2 regions of the Pseudomonas sp. BIGb0558 genome follow, and region 1 is predicted to be linked to the other one. Evidence: predicted binding sites of a transcription regulator. Region 1 holds the regulator's gene; the other holds the start of a gene.
The links. Region 1 encodes FliA, which starts transcription of late flagellar genes. Its sites were predicted from a motif close to CTAAAGTTTNNNNNNNNNNNGCCGNTAA; they were not measured.
Positions count from the first base shown of each region.

Region 2: a site for FliA is predicted at 7,846-7,873, ahead of flgM (flagellar biosynthesis anti-sigma factor FlgM). Genes of this name have one in related genera too.

Region 1 covers NZ_JANUEW010000011.1:83,748-98,518, reverse strand. The annotation lists gene M2400_RS15650 (CheW domain-containing protein) at 1-734, opposite strand, end outside; gene M2400_RS15645 (ParA family protein) at 886-1,674, opposite strand; gene motD (flagellar motor protein MotD) at 1,726-2,613, opposite strand; gene M2400_RS15635 (flagellar motor protein) at 2,822-3,562, opposite strand; gene M2400_RS15630 (chemotaxis response regulator protein-glutamate methylesterase) at 3,562-4,683, opposite strand; gene M2400_RS15625 (chemotaxis protein CheA) at 4,733-6,958, opposite strand; gene M2400_RS15620 (protein phosphatase CheZ) at 6,970-7,758, opposite strand; gene M2400_RS15615 (chemotaxis response regulator CheY) at 7,777-8,151, opposite strand; gene fliA (RNA polymerase sigma factor FliA) at 8,322-9,062, opposite strand; gene fleN (flagellar synthesis regulator FleN) at 9,059-9,892, opposite strand; gene flhF (flagellar biosynthesis protein FlhF) at 9,999-11,315, opposite strand; gene flhA (flagellar biosynthesis protein FlhA) at 11,327-13,441, opposite strand; gene flhB (flagellar biosynthesis protein FlhB) at 13,978-14,771, opposite strand, start outside.
Region 2 covers NZ_JANUEW010000013.1:87,789-102,559, forward strand. The annotation lists gene csrA (carbon storage regulator CsrA) at 165-353, shown strand; tRNA gene M2400_RS17445 (tRNA-Ser) at 416-506, shown strand; tRNA gene M2400_RS17450 (tRNA-Arg) at 615-691, shown strand; tRNA gene M2400_RS17455 (tRNA-Arg) at 764-840, shown strand; gene mgtE (magnesium transporter) at 1,180-2,622, shown strand; gene M2400_RS17465 (Arc family DNA-binding protein) at 2,730-3,056, opposite strand; gene M2400_RS17470 (PA3371 family protein) at 3,491-3,670, opposite strand; gene M2400_RS17475 (hypothetical protein) at 3,691-3,918, opposite strand; tRNA gene M2400_RS17480 (tRNA-Arg) at 4,256-4,332, shown strand; gene M2400_RS17485 (MFS transporter) at 4,675-6,063, shown strand; gene M2400_RS17490 (flagellar brake protein) at 6,124-6,873, opposite strand; gene M2400_RS17495 (flagella synthesis protein FlgN) at 6,969-7,436, opposite strand; gene flgM (flagellar biosynthesis anti-sigma factor FlgM) at 7,485-7,808, opposite strand; gene flgA (flagellar basal body P-ring formation chaperone FlgA) at 7,951-8,715, opposite strand; gene M2400_RS17510 (chemotaxis protein CheV) at 8,796-9,728, shown strand; gene cheR (protein-glutamate O-methyltransferase CheR) at 9,772-10,599, shown strand; gene flgB (flagellar basal body rod protein FlgB) at 10,834-11,241, shown strand; gene flgC (flagellar basal body rod protein FlgC) at 11,245-11,697, shown strand; gene flgD (flagellar hook assembly protein FlgD) at 11,714-12,442, shown strand; gene flgE (flagellar hook protein FlgE) at 12,474-13,784, shown strand; gene M2400_RS17540 (hypothetical protein) at 13,954-14,771, shown strand, end outside.

The DNA of each region.
Region 1 (14,771 bases):
GCGCACATGTGCTCGATCACAGTGCCCGCCAGCCATGGTCGCTGCCCGCGGTGGCTGCGCCATTTGATTTCGTTGGGGTCCAGGCGCAACGAGCGGCTGACTTGATGCACCGCCAGCCCCCATTCGTAGCCCTGGACCGAAATAACGTATTGCAGGCCCTGGCGGAAATCATCCCGGTAGCGATCGGGCATCACCCAACGCGCAGTGTCCAGTACCTTCAGGTTGCCCTGCTGGCTCGGCAGGATCCCGAGGAACCATTCCGGCTGGCCGAACAACGGCGTCAACTCCTGGCCTTCCAGGGAGTAGATCGACCCCAGGCACACCAGCGGCACCGCCAGGGTCAGCCCGGCGACGTCGAACAGCAAACATTCGAACGGCTCGGCGGCCCACGCCGGGCGACCATCGCCCTGCACCGGCGGCGGGGTGATGCTCGGCGGCAGGTGAACCTCAACCACCGGCTCCACCACCACGGGCGCAATCACCGCCACAGGCTCAACAGGCACGGGCACGGGTACGGCAACCGGGACGGCTACGGGAACCACCAACGCATCACGGGCCTGTTCTTCCAGGACCGCCAATTGAAACTCGTCCAGAACCGCTGGCTCAGGCTCGATAACCTCATCGAGGATCAGGATCGGTTCCGGCATTTCCTCGGTGGCGTCCTGGAGCAAGGCGTCCAGGTAGGACTCCAGCGCCAGTTGCGGCCGGGTCTTGAAATCAACGGGACGGTTCATCTGTATGCCCACGCGCAAGCCCCATCAACCCTGTATTCAGAGGTTATCGGCCTGTGGGTGTCCGGACTTGAATCGGGAGCCGGTTTTGCCAGGAAAACCGCGGCGTCTGCATCGCTGGCAAGCCAGGCTCCTACAGGGATGTTTAGGGTCATCACGCCACCTGCGCCACAAGTTGTTGGGACAACAGGTGCTTGAGCAACGCCCGGTACGCCAGCACACCACGGCTCTTGCCATCGAATTGCGACGGCGTAAGCCCGGCCCGACTCGCATCCCGCAGGCGCGTGTCCACCGGGATGTAGCCCTGCCAGATGGTGTCCGGATAGGCATCGCGCAATACGCGCAAGGTGCCGAGGGAGGCCTGGGTGCGGCGGTCAAACAGGGTCGGCACGATGCTGAACGGCAGCGCCTGTTTGCGCGAGCGGTTGATCATTGCCAGGGTGCTGACCATGCGCTCCAGGCCCTTGACGGCCAGGTGCTCGGTCTGCACCGGGATCACCAACTGTTGGCTGGCGGCCAGGGCGTTGACCATCAGCACGCCCAGCAACGGCGGGCTGTCGATGATGGCGTAGTCGAAGTCCTGCCACAGCTGCGCCAGGGTCTTGGCGATCACCAGGCCCAGGCCGCTTTGCCCCGGCGACTGGCGCTCAAGGGTGGCCAGGGCGGTGCTGGAGGGCAACAACGAGATTTTTTCATTGCTGGTAGGCAGCAACAGTTGGCCCGGCAAATCGGCCGGCACGCTGCCCTTGTGCAGGAACAGGTCGTAGCAACTGTGTTCCAGCGCATCCGGGTCGTAGCCGAAATAGCTGGTCATGGAGCCGTGGGGGTCCAGGTCGACCACGACCACACGCTTGCCGGCCTCGGCCAGCAAGCCGGCCAAGGCGATGGACGTGGTGGTTTTACCGACACCACCCTTTTGATTGGCAACTGCCCAGACTCTCATTCGGATTGTTCCTCCCGGCAGGCACAGGCTCGACCGAGAAATTGCATGGGGTTATAGAGCCGGTGACGGAGAATTGACGGCACTCCCGCGAACCGGCGCCTTTACGGGCGCTGGTGCAGTTTGTGTGCCAGCCCGCTTCAAGGCGGCATCCGGTGTTGCATTGGCCGTGCCGGTACCGGTCAGGCTGCGGCGCACATCCAGGTTGCGCGACACCACCAGCACCACCCGACGGTTGCGTGCACGGCCTTCAGCGGTAGCGTTATTGGCCACCGGCTGGAACTCGCCGTAGCCCACCGACGCCAGGCGCCCGGGGTTCACGCCCTGCATCGCGAGCATGCGCACAATGCTCGCCGCGCGGGCCGAAGACAGCTCCCAGTTGGTCGGGTATTGCGCGGTGCTGATGGGCAGGTTATCGGTGAAGCCTTCCACGTGGACCGGGTTTTCAAACGGTTTGAGGATCGCCGCCACCTTGTCGATGATGGTGAATGCCTGGTCGCTGGGCATCGCATCGGCGCTGGCGAACAGCAGGCTGGAATTCAGCTCGATTTCCACCCACAACTCGTTGCCACGTACGGTCATCTGGTTGGAAGCGATCAAATCACCAAAGGCTGCGCTGATGTCATCGGCGATGCTTTTCAGCGGGTCGCTGGTGCCACCGATGCCGGCGGCGGTTTCATCGCTGTCGTTGACCAGCGGCTTGGCCGGGGTCACGGTCTTGGGGCGTTCTTCGCCGATGGGAATCGGCTTGAGCGCGCGGTCGGCGTCGTTGAACACGCCGATCAGCGCCTGGGAAATGACTTTGTACTTGCCTTCGTTGATCGAGGAAATGGAGTACATCACCACAAAAAACGCGAACAGCAGCGTAATGAAGTCGGCGTAGGACACCAGCCAGCGTTCATGGTTGACGTGTTCTTCAGGCTCGCGGCGGCGACGGCTCATAGAACCTCCCCGAGTTTTTGGGTATAGGGCTCACCGTGGCGAGCGAGCTTGCTCGCGCTGGGGCGCGAAGCGGCCCCAACAAGCTCACCGCTGCTCTCCTGCCGAAGCCGAGTAGCCCGTGTTGGGGCTGCTGCGCAACCCGACGCGAGCAAGCTCGCTCGCCACAAAAAGCCCGTTCGCCAGCGGGAAGCCGTATCGATATCCATCATCAATCCATGAAGCCCTGGAGCTTCAATTCGATGGAGCGCGGGTTTTCACCCTCGGCAATCGAGAGGATGCCTTCGAGCAACATCTCGCGATAACGCGACTGGCGCATGGCGATGGACTTGAGCTTGCTGGCCACCGGCAACAACACCAGGTTGGCACTGGCCACGCCGTAGATGGTGGCGACGAACGCCACGGCAATCCCGCTGCCCAGCTGCGACGGGTCGGCCAGGTTGCCCATCACGTGGATCAAGCCCATCACCGCACCGATGATGCCGATGGTCGGCGCGTAGCCGCCCATGCTTTCAAAGACTTTGGCAGCGTTGATGTCGCGGCTTTCCTGGGTGTAGAAATCCACTTCCAGGATGCTGCGGATCGCTTCCGGCTCGGCACCGTCCACCAGCAATTGCAGGCCTTTGCGCGCGTAGCTGTCGGGCTCGGCATCGGCCACGCCTTCCAGGCCCAGCAGGCCTTCCTTGCGCGCCGTGAGGCTCCAGTTGACCACGCGGTCGATGCCACCCGGCAGGTCGACCCGTGGCGGGAAGATGATCCAGATGAGGATCTGCATCGCGCGCTTGAACGAGCTCATGGGCGACTGCAGCAACGCCGCGCCCACGGTGCCGCCGATCACGATCAACGCCGCCGGGCCGTTGGCCAGGGCACCCAGGTGGCCGCCTTCGAGGTAGTTGCCGCCGATAATCGCGACAAACGCCATGATGATGCCAATCAGGCTCAATACATCCATTAGAGGCAGGCCTCCACCAGATGCTTGCCGATGTCGTCCAGGCTGTAGACGGCGTCGGCCAGGTCGGCCTTGACGATGGCCATGGGCATGCCATAGATCACGCAGCTGGCTTCATCCTGGGCCCAGATCGCGCTGCCGCCCTGCTTGAGCAGGCGTGCACCTTCACGGCCGTCGGCGCCCATGCCGGTCAACACCACCGCCAGAACTTTGTCGCCGTAGGACTTGGCCGCCGAACCGAAGGTGATATCCACACACGGTTTGTAGTTCAGGCGTTCGTCACCCGGCAGGATTTTGATCGCGCCACGGCCGTCGACCATCATCTGCTTGCCGCCAGGGGCCAGCAGCGCCAGGCCCGGACGCAGGATGTCGCCATCCTCGGCCTCCTTGACGCTGATGCGGCACAGCTTGTCCAGGCGCTCGGCGAAAGCCTTGGTGAACGCAGCCGGCATGTGCTGAATCAACACGATCGGCGCCGGGAAGTTGGCCGGCAGTTGGGTCAACACCCGCTGCAAGGCAACCGGGCCGCCCGTGGACGTACCGATGGCCACCAGCTTGTAGGCTTTGCGCTTGGGTGCCGGCGAATGCGCGGTGGGCGCAGTTGCACGCACAGGAGCCACAGCCGGACGCGCAACCGGCGCAGGTGCCGGGCGCCCAAAGGTGCTCGGGGCTGACGGTGGTGGCGTAACAGGCGCTGGCGCCGGCGCACTGAACAGGCTGCGACGGTTGCTGCGGGAGATGCTGTGCACCTTCTCGCAGAGCATCTGCTTGACCTTCTCGGGGTTGCGCGAGATGTCTTCGAAATTCTTCGGCAGGAAGTCCACCGCGCCCGCGTCCAGCGCATCCAGGGTGACCCGGGCGCCTTCGTGAGTGAGCGAGGAGAACATCAACACCGGGGTCGGGCAGCGCTGCATGATGTGCCGCACCGCCGTGATGCCGTCCATCATCGGCATCTCGTAGTCCATGGTGATCACGTCCGGCTTGAGGGCCAGGGCCTGATCGATCGCCTCTTTGCCGTTGGTGGCCGTGCCGACCACCTGGATATTGGAATCCGATGAAAGAATTTCCGAGACGCGGCGGCGGAAGAAACCTGAATCGTCCACCACCAGGACCTTGACTACCATAAACACTCCGTTAGGCAGGGCGAGGGACAACCGCCCTGCCCGGGCCGAATCAAATACGCCGTGCGGCGTAACGCTTGAGCATGCTCGGAACATCGAGAATCAGCGCGATCCGACCGTCACCGGTAATGGTCGCACCCGACATGCCCGGGGTTCCCTGCAGCATTTTGCCCAAAGGCTTGATGACCACTTCTTCCTGGCCCACCAGTTGATCGACCACAAAGCCGATACGCTGGGTGCCCACGGAAAGAATCACCACATGGCCTTCGCGCTGCTCTTCATGCTTGGCCGAAGCCACCAGCCAACGCTTGAGGTAGAACAGTGGCAACGCCTTGTCGCGCACGATCACCACTTCCTGGCCGTCCACCACGTTGGTGCGCGACAGGTCGAGGTGGAAGATTTCGTTGACGTTGACCAGCGGGAAGGCAAAGGCCTGGTTGCCCAGCATCACCATCAGGGTCGGCATGATCGCCAGGGTCAACGGCACCTTGATGACGATCTTCGAGCCCTGGCCCTTGGTGGAGTAGATGTTGATCGAGCCGTTGAGCTGGCTGATCTTGGTCTTCACCACGTCCATGCCCACGCCACGGCCCGACACGTCGGAAATCTCGGTCTTGGTGGAGAAGCCCGGGGCGAAGATCAGGTTGTAGCACTCGGTGTCGGTGAGACGGTCGGCGGCGTCCTTGTCCATCACGCCACGCTTGACCGCGATGTTGCGCAGTACCGCCGGGTCCATGCCTTTGCCGTCATCGGTGATCGACAGCAGGATATGGTCGCCTTCCTGTTCGGCCGCCAGGATCACTTTGCCCTGGCGACTCTTGCCCGAGGCTTCGCGCTCTTCAGGCGTTTCGACGCCGTGGTCGACGGCGTTGCGCACCAAGTGGACCAGCGGGTCGGCCAGGGCCTCGACAAGGTTTTTGTCGAGGTCGGTTTCTTCACCCACCAGTTCCAGGTTGATTTCTTTCTTGAGCTGGCGTGCCAGGTCGCGAACCAGGCGCGGGAAGCGGCCGAAGACTTTCTTGATCGGCTGCATCCGGGTCTTCATCACCGCGGTCTGTAGGTCGGCAGTGACCACGTCGAGGTTCGACACGGCCTTCTGCATGGCCTCGTCGGCGCTGTTCAGGCCCAGGCGCACCAGGCGGTTACGCACCAGCACCAGTTCGCCGACCATGTTCATGATGTCGTCCAGGCGTGCGGTATCAACCCGCACGGTGGTTTCGGCTTCACTGGCCGGTTGCTTGTCGGGAGCCGGGGCAGCGGCGGCACGCGCAGGCGCGGGAGCCGGGGCAGGTTTGGCAGCCACCGGCGCAGCAGCGGCCTTGGCGGCCACCGGAGCCGGCGTTGCCACCGCAGCGGCGGCACTGACAGCCGGTGCAGCAGCACCGGCCACTTCCGTGAACTTGCCCTTGCCGTGCAGCTCATCCAGCAAGGCTTCGAATTCGTGATCGGAGATCAGTCCATCGGCGGCCGGCGCGGCGGCAACGGCAGCGGCAACCGGTGCGGCAGCGGTTGCAGTCGCGGCAACTTCCGGCAGCGCATCGGCGGCAAACGAGCCTTTGCCGTGCAACTGGTCCAGCAGCGCTTCAAATTCGTCGTCGGTGATTTCATTGCTGGCAGGCGCCGCGGCTTGCGTCGGCGCTGGCGCAGCGGCCACCGCGTCGGGGGCAAACTGGCCCTTGCCGTGCAACTGGTCGAGCAACGACTCGAACTCGGCGTCGGTAATGTCTTCAGTGGTCGGCACCATGGCCGGCGCACTGGCTGCGGGCGCTTCGGCTTCGGCCTTGACGGCGTTCAGCGAGTCCAGCAGTTGTTCAAATTCGCTGTCGGTCACGTCGCCCGCAGGCTCGGCGACCGGTTCAGCCACCGCTTCCACCACCGGCGCGTTGGCCGCAGGTTCCGCCAGGCGCGCCAGGGCGGCCAGCAGTTCCGGCGTGGCCGCAGTGATGGGTGCACGTTCGCGCACTTCACTGAACATGCCGTTGACCGCATCCAGCGCTTCCAGAATCACGTCCATCAGTTCCGAGTCGACGTGCCGCTCACCCTTGCGCAGGATGTCGAACACGTTCTCGGCGATGTGACAGCACTCCACCAGCTCGTGGAGCTGGAGGAAGCCGGCGCCCCCTTTTACAGTGTGAAAACCGCGAAAAATTGCATTGAGCAGGTTCGCATCATCCGGTCGGCTTTCCAGCTCGACCAGTTGTTCGGACAGTTGCTCTAAAATTTCGCCGGCCTCTACAAGGAAATCCTGAAGGATTTCTTCATCGGCGCCGAAGCTCATGGGTGTGCTCCTTAGAAGCCTAAACTGGACAGCAAATCGTCTACGTCGTCTTGCCCGGATACAACGTCTTCACGTTTATCGGCATGAATCTGCGGACCTTCACCCTTGGCGAGGTGTTTTTGTGGATCTTTTTCAGAAAGGATCGCTTCGCGGTCATGTTCGATGCCGGCAAACCGGTCAACCTGACCCGCCATCAACACCAGTTTGAGCAGGTTGCTTTCCACTTCGGTGACCAATTGGGTCACGCGCTTGATCACCTGACCGGTGAGGTCCTGGTAATCCTGGGCCAGCAGAATGTCATTGAGGTTGCTGGAAACCGTGCGGTTTTCCTGCTCGCTGCGGGACAAAAAGCCCTCGACCCGACGCGCCAGTTCACGAAACTCTTCAGCGCCCACTTCCCGACGCATGAACCGGCCCCAATCGTTGCTCAGGGCCTTGGCTTCACTGGCCATGCCGTTGACCAGAGGCGTGGCGTTTTCCACCAGGTCCATGGTGCGGTTGGCCGCCGCCTCAGTCAGCCTGACCACATAGGACAGGCGTTCGGTGGCATCAGTGATCTGCGAGATTTCTTCGGCCTGGGGCATGTGCGGGTCAATCTGGAAATTGACGATCGCACTGTGCAACTCACGGGTGAGCTTGCCCACTTCCTGGTACAGGCCGCGGTCACGGGTCTGGTTGAGCTCATGGATTAACTGCACCGCGTCACCGAACTGGCCTTTCTCAAGGCTTTCGACGAGTTGATGAGCATGTTTTTTCAGGGTCGACTCGAAGTCGGCCTGCGATGATTCTTTATGCTCCATAGCTCCCCCGTGGCAGCATCAATGACCGATGCGTTCGAAGATTTTTTCGATCTTCTCTTTCAAGGCCAGTGCAGTGAATGGCTTGACCACGTAGCCGTTGACCCCGGCCTGGGCGGCTTCGATGATCTGTTCACGCTTGGCTTCAGCGGTCACCATCAGCACAGGCAGGCTGCGCAGTTTTTCATCAGCGCGCACGTGGCGCAGCAGATCGATACCGGTCATGCCCGGCATGTTCCAGTCCGTTACCAGAAAGTCGATGCTCCCGCTGTTGAGGATCGGAATCGCCGTAATGCCGTCATCCGCCTCGACCGTGTTAGTGAACCCAAGGTCACGCAACAGGTTTTTTATGATCCGCCGCATCGTTGAGAAGTCATCAACGATGAGGATTTTCATGTTCTTGTCCAATTCGACCTCCAAGCAGTCTTAAACGCGCCCAGCACCTGGGCGCGCCATATCAATCAACAGGCGTTACACAAAAAGGACTACCGGGGGCGCACCACGGGCCAAGCCCGTCCGGGCGCAAGGCCTGGACGGTATCGTTCGCAGTGTCCCCACACTGCCTGTCAGCGCGCTCGCCACTCTCCCAAACGCCCCCGCAAGCGGGCTGCGCACTGGCTGTGTAACTGGCTGACCCGCGATTCGCTGACTCCCAGGACCTCACCGATTTCCTTGAGGTTCAGCTCTTCGTCGTAGTACAGCGCCAACACCAGTCGCTCACGCTCCGGCAAATTGGCAATCGCGTCCGCCAGCGCAGTCTGGAAGCGTTCATCTTCCAGATCGCGCGACGGTTCGAGATGGGCACTCGCGCCGTCCTCGTGCAACCCTTCATGTTCGCCGTCCTGTAAAAGGTCGTCGAAACTGAACAGGCGGCTGCCCAAGGTATCGTTCAAAATCCCGTAGTAATCGTCGAGACTCAATTGGAGTTCGGCCGCAACTTCGTGATCTTTAGCGTCGCGACCGGTTTTTGCTTCAATTGAGCGAATTGCGTCACTCACCATCCGCGTATTGCGGTGCACGGAACGCGGCGCCCAATCACCTTTACGCACTTCATCGAGCATGGCCCCACGGATACGGATACCCGCGTATGTCTCGAAACTTGCGCCCTTGCTCGCGTCGTACTTGGTCGACACTTCGAGCAAGCCGATCATCCCGGCCTGGATCAAGTCCTCGACCTGGACGCTGGCTGGCAGGCGTGCCAGCAAGTGATAGGCAATGCGCTTGACCAGAGGCGCGTAGCGCTCGATCAACTCGACCTGACTGTCACGTGCCGACTTCTTGTAAAGGTTGTAGCCGCTGGCTGTCATAGCACCGGTCCTGCGCTCGTCTGATGCACCAAACGCTCGACGAAAAACTCCAGATGCCCCCGGGGATTGGCGGGCAACGGCCAGGTATCGACCTTCTGGGCAATAGCCTTGAACGCCAATGCGCACTTCGAACGCGGGAACGCTTCATAGACCGCACGCTGCTTTTGCACGGCCTTGCGTACGCACTCGTCGTAGGGAACTGCGCCGACGTATTGTAAGGCGACATCGAGGAAGCGATCCGTGACCTTGGTCAACTTGGCGAACAGATTGCGCCCCTCTTGCGGGCTTTGAGCCATGTTGGCCAGTACGCGGAAGCGGTTCATGCCGTAGTCACGGTTGAGCAGTTTGATCAGGGCGTAGGCGTCGGTGATCGAGGTGGGTTCATCGCACACCACCAGCAGCACTTCCTGGGCTGCGCGCACGAAGCTGACCACGGACTCGCCGATCCCGGCGGCGGTGTCGATCACCAGCACGTCGAGGTTGTCGCCGATGTCGCTGAACGCCTGAATCAGGCCGGCGTGTTGCGCCGGGCTCAGGTGCACCATGCTCTGGGTGCCGCTGGCAGCCGGCACGATACGAATCCCGCCGGGGCCCTGCAACAGCACGTCGCGCAGCTCACAGCGGCCTTCGATCACATCGGCCAGGGTATGTTTGGGCGTCAGTCCCAGCAGAACGTCGACGTTCGCCAGACCCAGGTCAGCATCCAGCAGCATGACCCGACGGCCAAGCTCTGCCAGGGCCAGGGACAAATTCACTGACACGTTAGTTTTCCCGACGCCACCTTTGCCGCCGGTCACCGCGATCACCTGTACGGGATGCATGCTGCCCATTTTATTTCTTTACCTTGTCTTGCTTAGACGCAGGCTACATAAGTTGGCCGCGGGAACTGCTGGCAGACCATCGATGTAGATACTTTGCACTGTGTTCATGTTGACCTCAGCCGACTCGTTTGTTCGGGCTGTGGTAGAGGTCAGCGAACATGTCGGCCATCGCTTCCTCACTGGGTTCTTCCTGCATTTGCACGCTGACAGCCCGGCTGACCAACTGATGACGGCGCGGCAGATGCAAATCATCCGGGATCCGCGGCCCGTCGGTCAGGTAGGCGACCGGTAATTCATGACTGATAGCCAGGCTCAATACTTCACCCAGGCTCGCCGTTTCATCCAGTTTAGTCAGGATGCAGCCCGCCAGCCCGCAGCGCTTGTAGCTGTGGTACGCGGCGGTCAATACCTGCTTCTGGCTGGTGGTGGCAAGTACCAAATAGTTTCTGGATTTGATCCCGCGCCCGGCGAGGCTTTCCAGCTGCATGCGCAGGGCCGGGTCGCTGGCTTGCAGGCCGGCGGTGTCGATCAGTACCACGCGCTTGCGCAGCAGCGGGTCGAGGGCATTGGCCAGGGACTGGCCCGGGTCGACATGGGTCACCGGCACATTGAGGATACGGCCCAGGGTCTTGAGCTGCTCCTGGGCGCCGATGCGGTAGCTGTCCATGCTCACCAGGGCGATATTCTGCGCGCCGTACTTGAGCACATAACGCGCCGCCAGCTTGGCCAGGGTGGTGGTCTTGCCCATGCCGGCAGGACCGACCATGGCAATCACGCCGCCTTCTTCCAGGGGTTCGATTTCCGGGGTCACGATCATCCGCGCCAGGTGAGCCAGGAGCATGCGCCAGGCCTGCTTGGGGTCTTCAATCTGGGTGGTCAGTTGCAGCAGGTCGCGGGACAACGGGCCAGACAGGCCGATGCGTTGCAGGCGACGCCACAGGTTGGCCTGTTGCGGCTGGCTGCCCTGCAACTGGTTCCAGGCCAGGGAGCCCAACTGCACTTCCAGCAATTCACGCAGGCCGTTGAGCTCAAAACGCATCGAGTCGAACACACGCTGGTCCACCGTCGGCGCCGGGGCGGGCGCAGCAGGACGCGGCGGTTCAACGAAGGTCGGCTCTACCAGAGGCTCGGACGCCGTCAGCGGCAGGCCGGCAAACAGCTGGCGATTGGTGGTGGCATCGCTGTCGCCACGCATGCTCAGTTCAGCCTGGGCCGAGACAATGCGCGAAGCGGTCTTGCGCAGCTCGTCTTCCAGTTCCATGTTCGGCACACGCGGCGCCAGGGCCGAGGGCTTGTAATCCAGGGCAGCCGTCAGCTCGACGCCGCCGGCAATACGACGGTTACCGATAATCGCAGCGTCGGCGCCCAATTCATCACGTACCAGTTTCATGGCCTGACGCATATCGGCGGCGAAAAAACGCTTCACTTGCATATCCCACTACCTCAGCCGTTGGGCCCTACTGTCGCGACGATAGTCACTTGCTTATTGTCAGGAATTTCCTGGTAAGCCAATACATGCAAATTCGGAATAGCCAGGCGTCCAAACCGCGACAACATCGCCCGCACCGGCCCTGCTACCAGCAGGATCACCGGATGACCTTCCATTTCCTGGCGTTGGGCGGCGTCAATCAGTGAACGCTGCAGCTTCTCGGCCATGCTTGGCTCCAGCAACACGCCTTCATCAGCGCCCTGCCCTGCCTTCTGAATACTATTGAGCAATATTTGTTCCAACCTTGGTTCCAAGGTGATCACAGGCAGCTCGGAGTCAAGCCCTACAATGCTTTGGACGATTGCACGCGACAATCCGACGCGCACCGCGGCCACCAGCGCGGCAGTATCTTGACTCTTGGCGGCATTGTTGGCGATAGCCTCGGCAATGCTGCGAATGTCCCGCACCGGCACCTGCTCGGCCAGCAGCGCCTGCAGCACCTTGAGCAGTTGCGAGGTGGACAACACCCCAGGCACCAGCTCTTCGGCCAGCTTTGGCGAGGCCTTGGCCAGCAATTGCAAGAGTTGCTGGACTTCTTCGTGGCCGATCAACTCGTGAGAGTGCTTGTACAGAATCTGGTTGAGGTGGGTGGCAACCACGGTGCTGGCGTCTACCACGGTGTAGCCCAGCGACTGCGCCTGGCTGCGCTGGCTGATTTCGATCCATACCGCGTCCAGGCCAAAAGCCGGATCTTTGGCGGTAATCCCGTTGAGGCTGCCGAATACCTGGCCAGGGTTGATCGCCAGTTCGCGGTCCGGGTAGATCTCGGCTTCGGCCAGGATCACCCCCATCAGGGTCAGGCGATAGGCGCTCGGGGCCAAATCCAGGTTGTCGCGGATGTGCACGGTGGGCATCAGGAAGCCCAGGTCCTGGGACAGCTTCTTGCGCACGCCCTTGATCCGCGCCAGCAATTGACCGCCCTGGTTGCGATCCACCAGGGGAATCAGGCGGTAGCCGACTTCCAGGCCGATCATGTCGATCGGGGTTACGTCGTCCCAGCCCAACTCCTTGGTTTCCTGGGCCCGGGCCGGCGATGGCAGCAGTTCCTGCTGGCGCGCCACTTCCTGCTGGGCAATCACTTTGATGTTGTTTTGCTTTTTCCAGAACAGGTAGGCACCACCGGCGGCCATGGCGGCCATGCTCAGGAACGACACATGGGGCATGCCCGGCACGATCCCCATGATCGCCATGATGCCCGCCGCCACGGCCAGCGCCTTGGGCGAGGCAAACATCTGCCGGCTGATCTGCTTGCCCATGTCTTCGGAGCCCGAAGCACGGGTCACCATGATCGCCGCAGCTGTAGATAACAACAGTGATGGCAATTGCGCCACTAAACCGTCACCGATGGTCAGCAGGGCGTAAACCTTGCCCGCATCGCCGAAGGTCATGCCGTGCTGGAAAATACCGACTGCCATGCCGCCGATCAGGTTGATAAACAGAATCAGCAGGCCGGCGATGGCGTCGCCGCGCACGAATTTGCTGGCACCGTCCATGGAACCGTAGAACTCGGCTTCCTGGGCGACTTCAAGACGGCGGGTCTTGGCTTGGTTCTGGTCGATCAGGCCGGCGTTGAGGTCGGCGTCGATGGCCATCTGTTTGCCGGGCATCGCGTCGAGGGTGAAACGCGCGCTCACCTCGGAAATCCGCCCGGCGCCCTTGGTCACCACCACGAAGTTGATGATCATCAAGATGGCGAAAACTACGATACCGACCACGTAGTTACCGCCGATCACCACCTCACCGAAGGCCTGGATCACCTTGCCCGCGGCGGCGTGGCCGTCCTGGCCGTGGAGCATCACCACCCGGGTGGAGGCCACGTTAAGCGCCAGCCGCAACAGGGTGGCAATCAGCAGAATCGTCGGGAACACCGCGAAATCCAGCGGTCGCAGGGCGTATACGCACACCAGCAGCACCACGACGGACAGGGCGATGTTGAAGGTGAAAAACACGTCCAGCAGGAACGGCGGCATCGGCAACATCATCATTGCCAGCATCACCAGCAACAACAACGGCACACCCAGATTGCCTCGCGAGAGGTCAGTCAGGGTGCCACGGGCCGTGCTGAGCATTTGAGAGCGATCCACCGGTATTCCTCGTGTCCTTGAAGCAAACTTTTGACGCCGGGAGGCGTCCTGGAGGCGCTACTGCAAGAAGCCTTCCAACTTTTGCTTGGGGAGGCGGATCGGTCCCACGGACAGCAAAGAGCTACCGCCGTACGCGCATCACCTGTGGCGAGGGAGCTTGCTCCCGTTGGGCTGCGCAGCAGCCCCAGAACGGCTTACGCGTTTTGCCTGAATAACCGCGATAGCTTCATTGGGGGCGCTTCGCACCCCAGCGGGAGCAAGCTCCCTCGCCACACACGCTCGTTCGCGGGTGATGGCGAAACGTCCGACAGGTACGCAGCGGGCGGGCGTCGAGCGTCCTCGGCTGCGACTTAAACGTTGCCAGATGCAATTGCGGGAGCGCTCAGGAGATTTTTGTTGCCTGGGCGGACGCCATCGCGGGCAAGCCCGACTCCCACAGTTGAGCGAGTTGGCTGGGAGAACGCGGTCAACATGTAGGAGCCGGGCTTGCCCGCGATGAGGCCGGGGGCGGCGCTACAAGATCAGGAATCCCGACGCAAATCCGGCGGAATCGGCAGATCCTTGAGCGGATCCGGCCGCTTGCCCTTGCCCGCGCGGTACTGGCGGATCTGGTAGACGTACGCCAACACCTGCGCCACCGCCAGATACAACCCGGCCGGGATCTCCTGGTCCAGATCGGTGGAGTAGAAGATCGACCGTGCCAACTCCGGCGACTCCAGCAGCAAAATGTCGTTGGCCACGGCAATCTCACGGATTTTCAACGCCGTGAAGTCGCTGCCCTTGGCCAGCAACATCGGCGCCCCACCCTTCTCCGGGTCGTATTTGAGCGCCACGGCGTAGTGGGTCGGGTTGGTGATGACCACGTCGGCGTCGGGCACCGACGCCATCATCTTGCGCTGGGACATCTCGCGCTGCAGTTGGCGAATCCGCTGTTTGACCTCGGGGCGACCTTCCTGGTCCTTGTGCTCGTCGCGCACTTCCTGCTTGGTCATCAGCAGTTTCTTGTGGCTCTCCCATAGCTGGATCGGCGCATCAACCGCAGCAATGATGATCAGCCCGCAGGCCATCCACAGCGAACTCCAGCCCACCACTTGCACGCTGTGGATGATCGCCAGCTCGATCGGCTCATGGGCGATGCGCAGCAGGTCGTCGATGTCGGATGACAACACGGTCAACGCCACAAACAGGATAAGAATGAACTTGGCCAACGCCTTGAGCAGCTCCACCAGGGCCTTGGTGGAAAACATCCGTTTGAGCCCGGGGCCCGGGTTCATGCGGCTGAACTTGGGCGCCATGCTGCCAGCAGCAAACAGCC
Region 2 (14,771 bases), on a different contig from region 1:
TATCCGCGCCTTTCATTTTTTTGTCGGGCGCGTGGTGAAGGCCTGTTCTTTTACCTGTGCTCGACAATACTTAGGCGGGTAGGGCTACGGCCATTTGGTTGTAGGTCGAATGCCTTTTTTTTGCAGACTGTTGTTCCCGAAATGAAATGCGTGAGGAGAAAGGTATGCTGATTCTGACTCGTCGATGCGCAGAAAGCCTGATTATTGGTGATGGCGAAATCACCGTGACCGTGCTCGGCGTCAAAGGCAATCAAGTGCGTATCGGGGTTAACGCTCCGAAAGAGGTGGCTGTCCACCGCGAGGAAATCTACCTGCGGATCAAGAAAGAGAAGGACGAAGAACCAAGCCATTAATTTTTATCGTTTTTTATGTTTGCAAACGGGGATGAAGCTGGTTAATATACGCCCCGTGTTGCGGAGAGCTGGCCGAGTGGCCGAAGGCGCTCCCCTGCTAAGGGAGTACACCTCAAAAGGGTGTCGGGGGTTCGAATCCCCCGTTCTCCGCCATTATTTGCTTAGTACGTTGCAATCTGGTTTTTTCGCTAAGTTGTTGAAACTAAACGAAAAAATAGCTTTACATAGAGATTGAACGGCCTATAATGCGCGGCAACAAATGCACTCGTAGCTCAGCTGGATAGAGTACTCGGCTACGAACCGAGCGGTCACAGGTTCGAATCCTGTCGAGTGCACCATTTAAGAGTTAGTTGCAGCAATGCAGGTAGCTTGGCTTCAACCAGTTGTGATCTGGTCTAAAAACACAATCTGCACTCGTAGCTCAGCTGGATAGAGTACTCGGCTACGAACCGAGCGGTCACAGGTTCGAATCCTGTCGAGTGCACCAAACAACAAAAAGCCCGCCTAGTGCGGGCTTTTTGCCGTCTGGGGTTTTTATTTCCCGCGGCGACTTTTTCTCTCGCCCATGTGTTTTCCTTTCGCGCTGCGTCGTCGCAGTTCATAGGTGCGGCCAATGCTCAGCTTTGTGTCGCAAGCGCTTGTTCTTTCCAGTTTTTTGACGTTAAAAGCGGCCGCCCGGTGTATCATTGCGCCCGTCAGCCCCGCCGGGGCTTGTGGAACACCTCCATGGACTTACCCAGTAGTTACTCAGTACCCCGTTCTACCAATCATGAATTGACTGATTGATCCTTCCGGCGTGCCCCGCTGCTGGGAGTGGAGTTCGCCTATGACCGAAGTTGAAGTAAAGAAAACACAAGAAAGCCTGCAGGATCGCCTGGCCCAAGTCGTCGAGTTGCTGCAGCGCCAGCGTGTGGTCGAAGACCTGACGCACCGCCAGGACGGCCCTAACCGTGACCGGGTCGAGAACCTGGTTCACCGGCAAAATCTCGTCGAGCTGCAACGCAAGCTCGATGACCTGCACTCCGCCGACGTCGCCTACATCCTCGAAGCCTTGCCGCTTGATGACCGCCTGACCCTGTGGCAGTTGGTCAAGGCCGATCGCGACGGCGACATCCTCCTCGAAGTATCCGACTCGGTCCGTGAAACCCTGATCGCCGACATGGACGATCATGAACTCCTGGCTGCCGCCAAGGACATGGATGCCGACGAACTCGCTGACCTGGCTTCCGAGCTGCCGCGTGATGTCGTCCATGAGCTGATGGAAACCCTCGACGGCCAGCAGCGTGAGCGTGTGCGCTCGGCGCTGTCCTACGACGAGGAGCAGGTCGGTGCGTTGATGGACTTCGAGATGGTCACCATCCGCGAAGACGTCAGTCTGGAAGTGGTTTTGCGTTACCTGCGCCGCCTCAAGGAGCTGCCAGGCCATACCGACAAACTGTTCGTGGTGGATTACGAAGGCATTCTCAAGGGCGTGCTGCCGATCAAGCGCCTGCTGGTCAATGACCCGGAGAAGAAAGTCGCTGACGTCATGGCCAGTGACCCGGTGAGTTTCCATCCCGACGAAGACGCCTACGACGCCGCCCAGGCGTTCGAGCGTTATGACTTGATCTCGGCCCCGGTGGTCGACAAGAACGGCAAGCTGATCGGTCGCCTGACCATCGATGAAATGGTCGACCTGATTCGTGAGGAGAGCGAAAGCGAAGTCCTCAACATGGCCGGTCTGCGAGAAGAAGAGGATATCTTTGCGTCGGTCTGGAAGTCCCTGCGTAACCGCTGGGCCTGGCTGGCGGTCAATCTGATCACCGCGTTTATTGCATCACGGGTCATTGGGCTGTTTGAAGGCTCCATCGAGAAGCTGGTGGCCTTGGCTGCACTGATGCCGATTGTGGCGGGGATTGGCGGTAACTCGGGTAACCAGACCATCACCATGATCGTACGCGCCATGGCGCTGGATCAGGTGGGTACCGGGCATGGCAAGCGCTTGATGCGCAAGGAGTTGGCGGTCGCGCTGATCAACGGCCTGGTGTGGGGTGGCGTCATAGGTATCGTGGCGTACCTGCTGTATGGCAGTTGGTCCCTTGGAGTGGTCATGACCGCGGCCATGACGCTTAACCTGCTGCTGGCGGCCCTGATGGGTGTTCTGATTCCAATGACCTTGGTGCGCCTTGGGCGAGACCCGGCCATGGGTGCCAGCGTGATGATCACTGCGATGACCGACAGCGGTGGTTTCTTCATCTTCCTGGGCTTGGCAACCATCTTCCTGCTTTGATCCTTTCCTCTGATCGAGGGGCGTCAGCCCCTTGATCCATGTCCCTTTCCCAAATCCCAGGCAAAAAAAAGCCAGCTCGTGGCTGGCTTTCAGCTTTCGGTTGCCAATCAGTTGGCTTCTGCGGCTGCCTCAACGTCGTGGGCGATAAGCGAGACGAGAGCATTTTGCTGGCGGTGGGAGAGCTGACGAAAACGCTGCAGCAGTTCGCGTTCGTGCAGTGACAGCTCGGGGCTGTCGAGGCGCATGCTCAGCTCGTCGCCCAGCGCACCTTCCTGAATCAGGCTTTGTTCCAGGCGTGCGATGATTTCGGAGTTCATGCTGCGGTGATGATTGCGAGCCACCTCGGCAATGCGTTCCCGCATTCCGTCTGGCAGACGTACGACGAACTTGTCAGCCGTACGGCTGGAATAAATTGCCTGTTTCAATGGGCGCATATATTTAACCGGTTAGTTCAGGGGAGCGGTTTTTGGAATTGGCCGCAAGATGCATGTTAGGACAAGACTTGCTGCCAAATGTTCAACCTGAATTGCAAAGAGGCCGCATCATGCCTCAGATTTGCCAGTTCCTTGGCGTCAATTCTGTGACAAATATTGAACCGGCTACCGGCTTTATGCCAGTACTCATTTCAAAATTTGCGGACTGGTTGGAAAACTTTCCTACGGTTGCACCCAAACGGGGGTCAAGGCCGCGGGCCCTAGGCGCAAAAGGCTTTTCGGGCGCACATCCTATAGCAATATGGCCTTTTGCCCTTAACTTTAAGATTAGTGGCAAATTGCCAATTTACGAGGTCGGAGCGACATATGGTCTGCTGTTCAGACGAGTGAACCAAGCTGTGGCAGCTATTGGGGAGGGGGACGAACGGAGGGGTTCAGCGCAGTACGGGGTCGAATTTGATACGGCGCCCAATGATGATTGCCAGTACCCACAGGCTGCCAAACACGCCGGCGACGACGAAGGCGACGGTCTGTGCATCTTGCGACACTACGTTCAGGCCGAGGCCGGCAGCGGCCAGGGCCAGTGTCAGAAACAGCCAGGCAGACTTGGTCATGGAATACTCCGGTAAGCGGTTCAGAAAACCCAGTGTTCAGTCGAAGGGGCAGCTTGGGTGCCCTGGGTCAGTTGCAGCGGTGATTGCATGTTCGGCTTCATGACTGCCAGTTGCGGGCGTTGCTGCAGGTGATGGGGGATCGCCTGGCTGACCTGCGCCGCGTCATCAGAGGTGCTGGATTGAAAATGGAACATCACCAGCGCAGCCAATGCAACGGTATTGAGGGCTAGTAGAAGTGCGCTGTTCATGGGCATGTTCTCCGCAGGTGGCTGGGCCGGACTGTATTTGTAGGATAAAGGATTGCAGGCGTCGTGCCAGTCTTTATTTGATAATAAATCCTTTAAAATCAAATAGTTAAATACTGTCCAAGTTGCATCGATGTTGCAATTTGCAATGATGGCATTTTGGGGGAGTGCATTTTGCACGATGGTCGCGAACTGCCCGCAATCATTGAGTGAGATGCGACCTGGTGTCACGGGCTTAGGCCTACACTCAAAAAGCCCACGGACGACATGACAAAATTCACCTGCGCCGTTAACATGCACGCCGTCCGTCGCCGCGCCCATGGCCGGTTGGCTGTCATTAGTCCCAGTAGCTCAATTGGATAGAGCATCCCCCTCCTAAGGGGAAGGTTGGCCGTTCGAACCGGCCCTGGGACACCAAATAACCGTTGCTGCCTCGCGGCCGAAACGTCAGAAAGCCCCGATCAGATTTATCTGGCGGGGCTTTTTTGTGGCCGAGCCCCAGCGCGCACCCGTCTTTTCAAACACCAACCGAACCTTGCCGGCGTTTCAGGTTCACACGGGAGGCAAGAGCGGGGCGGCGCAAGTATTCGTCTGCATCGTGTACCTCGCAGGTCATTGCGGAGCGTCTGACACGTAGCCAATTGGCATGAGCAAAATAATCCCCGGCAAGCGCATGTTTTGGCTGTCCGGACCTGACGACGCGGGACTATCATTCCGGCAGCCCTGAACCCCCACTGCAAGGAGCCGCTCGGAACGCCGATGCGCCAGATCTGGAAATCTTTTCGAGCCCTTTATTTTGCTTCCCTGATGATGCTGATTGGCTCCGGCCTGCTCAGTACTTACCTGGCCTTGCGCCTGGCGGCAGACCACGTCGACAGCCTGTGGGTCGGTGCGTTGATGGCTGCCAACTATTTTGGCCTGGTATTGGGGGGCAAGATCGGTCACCGCCTGATTGCCCGGGTCGGGCATATCCGCGCCTATGCCACCTGCGCCGGGATCGTCGGCGCGGCCGTGCTCGGGCATGGCCTGATCAATTGGCTGCCGGCCTGGATCGTGCTGCGGATGATCGTCGGCCTCGGCATGATGTGCCAGTACATGGTGATCGAGAGCTGGCTCAACGAGCAGGCAGACGCCAAGCAGCGGGGCGTGGTGTTCAGCGGTTATATGATCGCCTCGTACCTGGGCCTGGTGCTGGGCCAGTTGATCCTTGTGATGCACCCGCAGTTGGGGCTTGAGTTGCTGATGCTGGTCGCGCTGTGTTTTGCGCTGTGCCTGGTGCCGGTGGCGATGACTCGTCGCATTCACCCGGCGCCCTTGCATCCGGCGCCGATGGAGCCGCGCTTCTTTATCAAGCGGGTGCCGCAGTCCCTCAGTACCGTGTTGGGCGCCGGGCTGATCGTGGGTTCGTTCTATGGTCTGGCGCCGCTCTACGCGTCCCAGCAGGGGCTGACCACCGAGCAGGTCGGTCTGTTCATGGGTAGCTGCATTTTCGCCGGGCTGCTGGTGCAGTGGCCACTGGGCTGGTTGTCTGACCGCTATGACCGCGCGCTGTTGATTCGCTGCTTCGCCCTGTGCCTGGCGGTGGCCGCGTTGCCGTTGGCGATCATGAGCCAGGTGCCGCTGGAAGTGCTGTTTGTTGCCGGCTTTCTGTGTTCCCTGGTGCAGTTCTGCCTGTATCCGTTGGCCGTGGCGTTTTCCAACGACCACGTCGAGGGTGATCGCCGGGTGTCGCTCACGGCCATGCTGCTGGTCACTTACGGTGTTGGCGCCAGTATCGGCCCGCTGTTGGCCGGTGTGGTGATGAAGCTGTTTGGCAGCCATATGCTGTACGCGTTTTTCAGCCTGTGTGCGTTGATCCTGGTCTGGCGCATTCGGCCCAAGGCGGTCACCAACCTGCATCAGGTGGATGACGCACCGCTGCACCACGTGGCGATGCCCGACAGCATGTCCAGTTCGCCGCTGGTGGCGTGCCTCGACCCACGTGTGGACGAGCAGGTGGTTCAGGATCAGATGCAGACCGCCGTTCCAGACCCTGGGCCCGAGGCAGGTCCCGAGCCGGTGGAGGATGAGCCGGCACCGGTCACCGAACCCCCGGAGCATCCCGATCCGGATGATCACCCCCATGACCTGAGCAGGGCGCGCCCCTGAAAGCAAAAACGGGCAGTTCCCTTGAGGAACTGCCCGTTTTTTTGTCGCGACCTTTACTGCTTAAAGATCGTCGTCCTTGTCAAACCGGCGCGCTTCACGCTGCAGTTGGTAAACAAACCGCTCGACCTGACGCTGCACCAGGCCGCTCATGTTGTGAAAGCGCACGCCGGCGAACGTGGTGTTGATCCTTTCTTCAAAGTGCAGGTAACGCAGTTCCACCGACGTGGTCATGCTGCCAAATGGCAGGGCCGCGATGAAGCGGTCGTAGACCTGGCCCAGTTGCAGGCGCTCGGAAATATCCCCTTCGAAGCGCAATTTGCAGCCGGTGGCGGAAATATCCAGCAGCTTGCCGCTGATGGGCGCCTTGAGTTTATCGCCACCCAGCTCGACGCCTACCAGTTGAGCCAGCTTCAGGGCGGCGCGGAATGCATTGCGGCGCTGATGGTAGATCACTTCGTCGGGCATGCTGCCGCGGTAAATGCGGTGGCCGCCGGCTTCGTCAAGGGTCAGGGTGCCGTTGCTTTCCCAGGCCACCCGCACGCCATCGTGAAAACCTTCGATACGGAAAGCTTCGCCATTCTCAAGGTAGCGTTCGCCGTCACGCGGGATCATTTCGTCCAGGGCCAGCGACTTGCTGTCCCGGTCGACCTCGACCAGGTAGCTTTGAAAGCGCTGGTTGCGTTCGTGGAAGGTGATGATCAGCGGGTCGTGGCTCTCTTGCAGCATCCGCAAGGTGCCCGCGATTTCCAGCGGCGTGGTGAGTACCTTGGGTGGCTGCGGAGCATCTTCCGCGTTAAGGGTGTTGAACACGGTTCTTCCATCTCCAGACAAAATACGACTACACGCAAGTGCTGTCATTTTGCCAGCATGTGGCGCGCCTTGGATAGGGCGCGCTCAAACTGGTTTCAGGCTTGGCTGCGGGTGCTTGGCTTGGCCAGGCGTGAGGTGGAGCCTTGAGCGTTGTAGAGGGCCGGAGGCTCGCCGCCGTGGAGGATACGCAACTGATTGGCGGTCGTGGCTTGTTGAAGCTGGATCGCCTGGCCGTTGACGGTATTGGTCTCCTGGCACAGGGTCAGCAACTGGTTGAGTTCTTTGCTCTGGGCCAGCAACTGGTCGCCGACCGTGGAGTGGCTGGCGAGTTGCTCCAGGCCTTTGTGGTCGGCAGGCAGGCCCAGGCTGACGAGAATCTGGCTGCGTTTCTTGCCGTGTTGTTCCAGTAGGACGATCAGCGATTGCTTGCGCGCCAGAATTTCTTCCAGCATGCGCATGTCGCGGCCGAACAGGGCCAGGGATTCTTCCCGAAGTAACTCCAGCAACTGCTGTGCGGGAGCCAAATCTTCAATGATCAGTTGTAGCAAGTTTTCGTCGTGCATGGCTGGCCTTGGGGTTTAAGCGTCCAAAAGCCTGGCGCAGGCCTTTGCCTAGCGCTCGGCTTCGAAGTTAAGCAGCTTGCTGGCTACACGGTTGCTGTCGACCTTATAGCTGCCATCGGCAATCGCCTGCTTCAATTCGGCCACGCGGGCTTTATTGACAACCGGCTGATCGCTCAGCGAGTCAGTGACCTTCTGCAACTGTTGAGCCTCATTGCTCAGGTGTACCGATTCCCCGCTTTGGCTGGCACCGGCCTGTTCTGTCTTGGCAGGCAGAGGCTGGGACTTGGCTTCAACGCCGTCTTTGGCACCGCTGGTGCGCGAAGAGCCGGGCGTTGGCAGGGCGTTATTCAAACGACTGAAATCGATGACCATGTTAAAAAAACCTCTGGGTATTTGGACGCTTGCCATGTTTTCGGCCATACCCGGACAAACTTTAGGCTCGATTGACAATAAACCTAGGCACGATGCTGCTGTGGGCACAGTGTAGGAAAAGCTGGCGTCCTATGCCAGCGATCTATAAAGCCACCTCAACCTGCCCCGGTGCAGTCACCCGGGCCTTGATCACGCGGTTGGAATTGAGGTTCTTGACGCGAATCTGTTCACTCATGCCGCCATTGGACAAGGCTTCCCCCGGCATTTTTACGTTCAGGCCGCCGCTGCTGGCGGAAATCACCACCTGGTCACCTTTGCGCACCACTTCGGCCTGTTCAAGATTGACCAGGGTAATCACCTGATCGGTGACCATTGGTCGGGTAAGTTTCTGCCCGATGGCCTGGTCGACGGACGTGAGGTAGCTCTGGGTGATCAGGCTGATGTCCCGTTCACGCATCGCAACGTCCTCATAACCAATGATTCCAGTGCGTTTCAGTGGCCGGGTAACTACGACTACGTCGCGGAACAGTTTGACCTGGGCCGGCACATACACCGTCCAGGGCGAGGCGCCTTCACAGCGCACCTTCACGGTCACGCGCCCGATGGGTTGGGCCGGGCTTTCCAGGGAGGCCGTCAATTCCCTGTCGCACATGGGCATGCGCAGGCGCGGATCCAGTTGGTTGACCTGGATTTCATAGCGCCCGGGCGTCTGTGTGGTGGCCAGATAATCTTCTACAGTGAACTCAAGAAAGCCTTGAGTGACGCCGATAAGCAGATCAGGCAAGGTGACGTTATCGGCACGGGCCGGTTGGCCCGCCGCCAAGGCAAGCAACGCCATCGAGACGCAGAGCAATCTGCGGTACTGTGGGGATCGGAGGCGTCGGGAAACTGTCGTTTTGATGTCCATGGCCAATAAAAAAGCAAAGCTCGTGCCGTTTAGTGTTGGGTACGCGTCGTACCCCTAAGTTTTAGCGTAGGAGTCTGGGCATGGCCGGTGTAATGGATTCAGTAAACCAGCGCACACAGCTGGTGGGGCAGAATCGCCTGGAGTTGCTGCTGTTCCGTCTGGACGGCAAGCAGCTTTACGGGATTAACGTCTTCAAGGTTCGGGAAGTGCTGCAGTGTCCCAAGCTGACAATAATGCCCAAGTCCAGTCCCGTGGTGTGTGGTGTGGCCAACATCCGTGGCGCGACCATCCCGATTCTTGACCTGGCCATGGCCACCGGTTCGGCGGGTTTGCAGGACCGCGAAAGTCCATTCGTGATCATCACCGAGTACAACACCAAGACCCAGGGGTTCCTGGTGCGCTCGGTAGAGCGCATCGTCAACATGAACTGGGAAGAGATTCATCCGCCGCCCAAGGGCACCGGCCGCGATCACTACCTCACGGCCGTGACGCGGGTCGACAACCAGTTGGTGGAAATCATCGACGTGGAGAAAATCCTCGCCGAAGTGGCCCCGACCTCGGAGGCGATTTCGGTCGGCGTAGTAGACGCCGAGACCGCGCACAAGGCGATCTCGCTGCGGGTGCTGACGGTGGACGACTCCTCGGTGGCGCGCAAGCAGGTGTCCCGTTGCCTGCAAACGGTTGGCGTTGAAGTGGTGGCGCTCAATGACGGTCGCCAGGCCCTGGATTACCTGCGCAAGCTGGTGGATGAGGGCAAGAAGCCGGAAGAAGAATTCCTGATGATGATCTCCGACATCGAGATGCCGGAAATGGACGGCTACACCCTCACGGCCGAGATACGCAACGACCCACGCATGCAAAAACTACATATCATCCTGCATACTTCGTTGTCCGGTGTATTCAATCAGGCGATGGTCAAGAAGGTCGGTGCCGATGACTTCCTGGCCAAATTCCGTCCTGATGACCTGGCATCCCGGGTAGTCGACCGGATCAAGGCAGCAGATCACGGCTAGGGGCTTTTTCCCTGGCGGTCACACGATTTAAGAGGCGGTATCATTGTCTACGGGTAATTTGGATTTCGAACAGTTCCGGGTCTTCCTGGAAAAAGCCTGTGGCATATTGCTCGGTGAAAACAAGCAGTACCTGGTATCCAGCCGTCTCAACAAACTGATGGAGCAGCAAGGCATCAAGTCCCTCGGGGAACTTGTGCAGCGGATCCAGGGCCAGCCACGCAGCGGGCTCAAGGAGATGGTGGTCGATGCCATGACCACCAACGAAACCTTATGGTTTCGTGACACCTATCCGTTTGAAGTGCTCAAGAACAAGGTACTGCCGGAGGCGATCAAGGCCGCTCCGGGCCAGCGCCTGCGTATCTGGTCGGCGGCCTGTTCGTCGGGGCAGGAGCCGTATTCGATTTCGATGTCCATCGACGAGTTCGAGCGGACCAACATGGGCCAGTTGAAGGCCGGGGCGCAAATCGTGGCCACGGACCTGTCCGGCACCATGCTCACCAACTGCAAGACCGGCGAATACGACAGCCTGGCGCTGGGGCGCGGGTTGTCCCAGGAGCGCTTGCAGCGCTTCTTCGATCCCAAGGGTGCGGGGCGTTGGGCGGTGAAGGCGCCGATCAAGAGCCGGGTGGAGTTTCGCTCGTTCAACCTGCTGGACAGTTACGCCAGCCTGGGCAAGTTCGACATGGTGTTTTGCCGCAACGTGCTGATCTACTTCTCGGCCGAGGTGAAGAAAGACATTCTGTTGCGCATCCACGGCACCCTCAAGCGCGGCGGTTATCTGTTCCTTGGCGCGTCCGAGGCGCTGAACGGTTTGCCGGATCATTACCAGATGGTGCAGTGCAGCCCTGGGATCATCTACCAGGCCAAGTGATGAATGCTTGAGCAAAAAGGGAGGCCTGCACAGGCCTCCCTTTTTTTATGGCCGCAAAGCGGCAAGCCGTCATTGCCGCTTTACTGGCGTTTCGCGGAAACCCTTTGCCGCTTTTCTGGCATTGCCGCCGGCAATTTCCTCGCAAACCCTTGTAATACGGGCCTCGAGAGAATTGGCATGCCGATTGCTATAACCCTGTTACGAAAAGCAGGTCAGCCCCTAAAGGTTTCCGCCATGAGCATCAGCTTCGATAAAGCGCTCGGTATCCACGAACAAGCCCTGGGCTTCCGCGCCCAGCGTGCCGAAGTCCTGGCCAACAACATTGCCAACGCCGACACCCCGAACTACAAGGCTCGGGACCTGGACTTCTCTGCTGTGCTCGCCGCCCAGCAAGACAAGACCAAGAACGGCACCTTCGCCTTGAATATGACCAACAGCCGTCATATCGAAGCGCAGGGCCTGGGCAATGGTGACGAGTCACTGCTGTATCGCACGCCGATGCAACCGTCGATCGACCAGAACACCGTGGACGCCCAGCTGGAGCAATCGGCCTACGCCGAGAACTCGGTGAACTTCCAGGCCAGCTTCACCCTGCTCAACAGCAAATTCAAAGGGCTGATGTCAGCCCTGCGTGGAGAGTAAGCCATGTCCCTCGCCAGTGTTTTCAATATTGCCGGTAGTGGCATGAGCGCCCAGACCACGCGCCTCAACACCGTCGCCAGTAACATCGCCAACGCCGAGACCGTGTCCTCGAGCATTGACCAGACCTACCGTGCCCGGCACCCGGTGTTCGCCACCATGTTTCAGGGCGGCCAAGGCGGCCAGAGCGGCAGCGGCGATTCGCTGTTCCAGAACCAGGATGCCGCAGGCCAGGGCGTGCAGGTGCTCGGTGTAGTCGAAGACCAGAGCAACCTCGAAGCCCGTTACGAGCCGAATCACCCCGCCGCCGACGCCAAAGGGTACGTGTACTACCCCAACGTCAATGTGGTCGAGGAAATGGCTGACATGATTTCCGCCAGCCGCTCGTTCCAGACCAACGCGGAAATGATGAACACCGCCAAAACCATGATGCAGAAAGTCCTGACCCTGGGTCAGTGATAAGGGGCGCCAAATAATGGCCATTGTTGATACCAGTTCGACCAACACGGCGGTCCAGGACCTTTTCAATTCCAAGGTCAAGACGGCGACAGATAACACCAGTGTTGACAGCGCCGTCAGCTCGGCGACGGGCAACCAGGCGATGGGCAAGGATGCGTTCCTGCAATTGCTGGTGACCCAGCTGAAAAACCAGGACCCGCTGTCGCCCCAGGACAATGGCGCGTTCGTGGCACAGCTGGCGCAGTTCAGCAGCCTGGAAGGCATCAACAACCTGAATGACACGGTGAACGCGATTTCCGGCAACTTCAGCTCCTCTCAGGCGCTGCAGGCTTCGTCGCTGGTGGGTCGCTCGGTGATCACTCAAACCGACAAGGCCATGGTTGATACCAGCAAGAGCATGACCGGCTCCGTGGCGGTGACGGCGGCGACGGGCAACGTCTCCGTCAAGATCACCGACAAGGACGGCAACGTGGTTCGCACCATCGACATGGGCGCCCAGAGCGCCGGCAATTCCAGCTTCGTCTGGGACGGCAAGAACGATGCGGGCGAAACGGCACCGGCCGGTACTTACACCTTCAATGCCACCACCAAGAGCGACACGGGTGACTCGGTTGCCCTGGCCACCTCGCTGCCAGCAACGGTGACCAGCGTGACCCTGGGCACAAACGGCGCCGAAATGGTGCTCAACCTGGCAGGCGGCATGGGCAGTATCAAGCTGTCGCAAATTCAGACTATCGGTACATAGAGCCGGCTAACTACGGCAAAAGGAGAGAACAATGTCTTTTAATATCGGCCTTAGCGGTCTCTATGCGGCCAACAAACAGCTGGACGTGACCGGCAACAACATCGCCAACGTCGCGACCACCGGCTTCAAGTCGTCCCGCGCGGAATTCTCGGATATCTACGCGGCGTCCAAGCTGGGCACCGGCCAGAACAGCATCGGTAACGGTGTGAACCTGGCGGCAGTGTCCCAGCAATTCACCCAGGGTGACGTCAACAACAGCGGCGGCACGCTGGACATGGCGATCCAGGGCGGCGGCTTCTTCGTGCAGAAGGGCAGCGACGGTTCGCTGGAATACACCCGTAACGGTGCCTTCCGTGCCGACAAGGACGGCTACATCACCAACAACACCGGTACCTCGCGCCTGCAAGGCTACGCGGCGGATGCAGACGGCAACATCCAGAAGGGTGGCTTGACCGACCTGCAACTCAACCTGTCGTACCTGCCGCCGAAGGCGTCCACCAAGGTGGACTCCACCAGTAACCTGAACTCTTCGGAAACCAAGATCGATCAGACCGCCAAGCCGTTCGATCCGACCGATACCACCACGTTCACCACCCAGTACAGCACCACGTTGTATGACACTCAGGGTAACGCGCACCCGATGGTGCAGTACCTGGTCAAGACCGACGACAATACCTGGAAATCCTACACGCTGATCGACGGTCGCAACCCGGACGGCTCCTCGCCTACCGGCACGCCTTCCACTCCACCCGTTGCGTCGACACTGACCTTTGACTCCTCCGGCAAGCTCTCGAGCATTGTTACCGGTGGTGTGTCTGGCACAACCCTGACCATTGCCGGTTGGGTGCCGGGTACCGTGACCGATGGCGTATGGAAGGCCAATGGCGCGGCAGCCAACCCGACGGGCATTGCCGTCAACATGGCGAACATTACCCAGTACAACTCGGCTACCTACCGCAACCCGCCGACCACTGATGGCTACGCCACCGGTCAAATCACCGGGCTGAAAATCGACGGCAGCGGTGTACTCTTCGCCACCTTCAGCAACCAGCAGAGCAAGGCCATCGGCCAGATCTCCCTGGCCAGCTTCAACAACGAGCAGGGCCTGCAGCCAGCCGGCGGCACCACCTGGAAAGAAACCTTCGCGTCGGGCCAGCCGGGTTTTGATACCCCGCAAGTCGGCACCCTGGGTTCGATCGTGGCCAACTCCCTGGAGAACTCCAACGTCAACCTGACCAACGAGCTGGTGGACCTGATCAAGGCCCAGAGCAACTATCAGGCGAACGCCAAGACCATCTCCACTCAAAGCACCATCATGCAGACCATCATCCAGATGACCTGATGCTGTCGCTTTAACCCGCAATACTGGAAGAGCCCCTCGTCGAGGGGCTTTTTTTTGCCTGTCGATTGGCCAGGCTTTCACTGGAGCACATGTTTTTGGTGGAACGCCCTACGCCTGTTTTGCCACCCACGAAGCCAAGAAGGGCGACGTCAATGGGGGGGGGCAGGGCATGGCGCGAGTGTTGGTTTCAGGCGGTGCTATTGGTGGGGTGAGTCACTCAGGTCTGGGGGCGCGGTCGGAGCGGCCGGGCGATTTGAAAAATAATGATGTATCTAACGAAGAGTCAGTCAAAAAACTGCTCAGGGAGCTGGACGACGCCGAGAAGACTTCCAAGAGCCAGACCGCTCAAGACCTGCGAGACAAGCTCAATGAAGTGCGAAAGGAGATGGGTGATGAGAAATTCAAGGAAATCCTCAATAAGCTGATTGAAGAGGCTTCCGGACAGTGGCTTGAGTTTCTCAAGCAACTGCTGAAGATGTTGTTCCCGGACGCAGATGACACGCCGCCGTCCCCTGCTCAGCCACCTTCACCATCGCCAGGCGGTCGCGGCGGCGGCGGCAGGGTGGACAGGAATGATTTTCCTCCCGGCGAGTCGATGAGCAACAAACCCACCACCGAAGGGGCTAACCATTTCAACTACAAGCCCGACAACAGCAATCCCGGGAAAAAGCCCAGTACCGAGAAAAACCAGCCGGGCAATATCTGGAGCGGATTCAGTCAGGGGCCGGACGGCAATTGCATCACGGTATCAGCGATAAAGGCCGCCATGATGCAGTACGGCCAGAAGCCTACAGACGTGTTCAAGGAGGTGAAGGAGAACGGCAATGGTTTCGACGTCACCATGCGCGATGGATTCAAGCTGTTCGTGTCGCAGAACGAATTGCAGCAGGCCGCTACACAGGCTCGTTTCAAGGGTGATGATCCGGCCATGATGACCGATGCCAACTTTATGTATGCGGCAAGCGCAAAGCGGGCGCAGATTGAAAA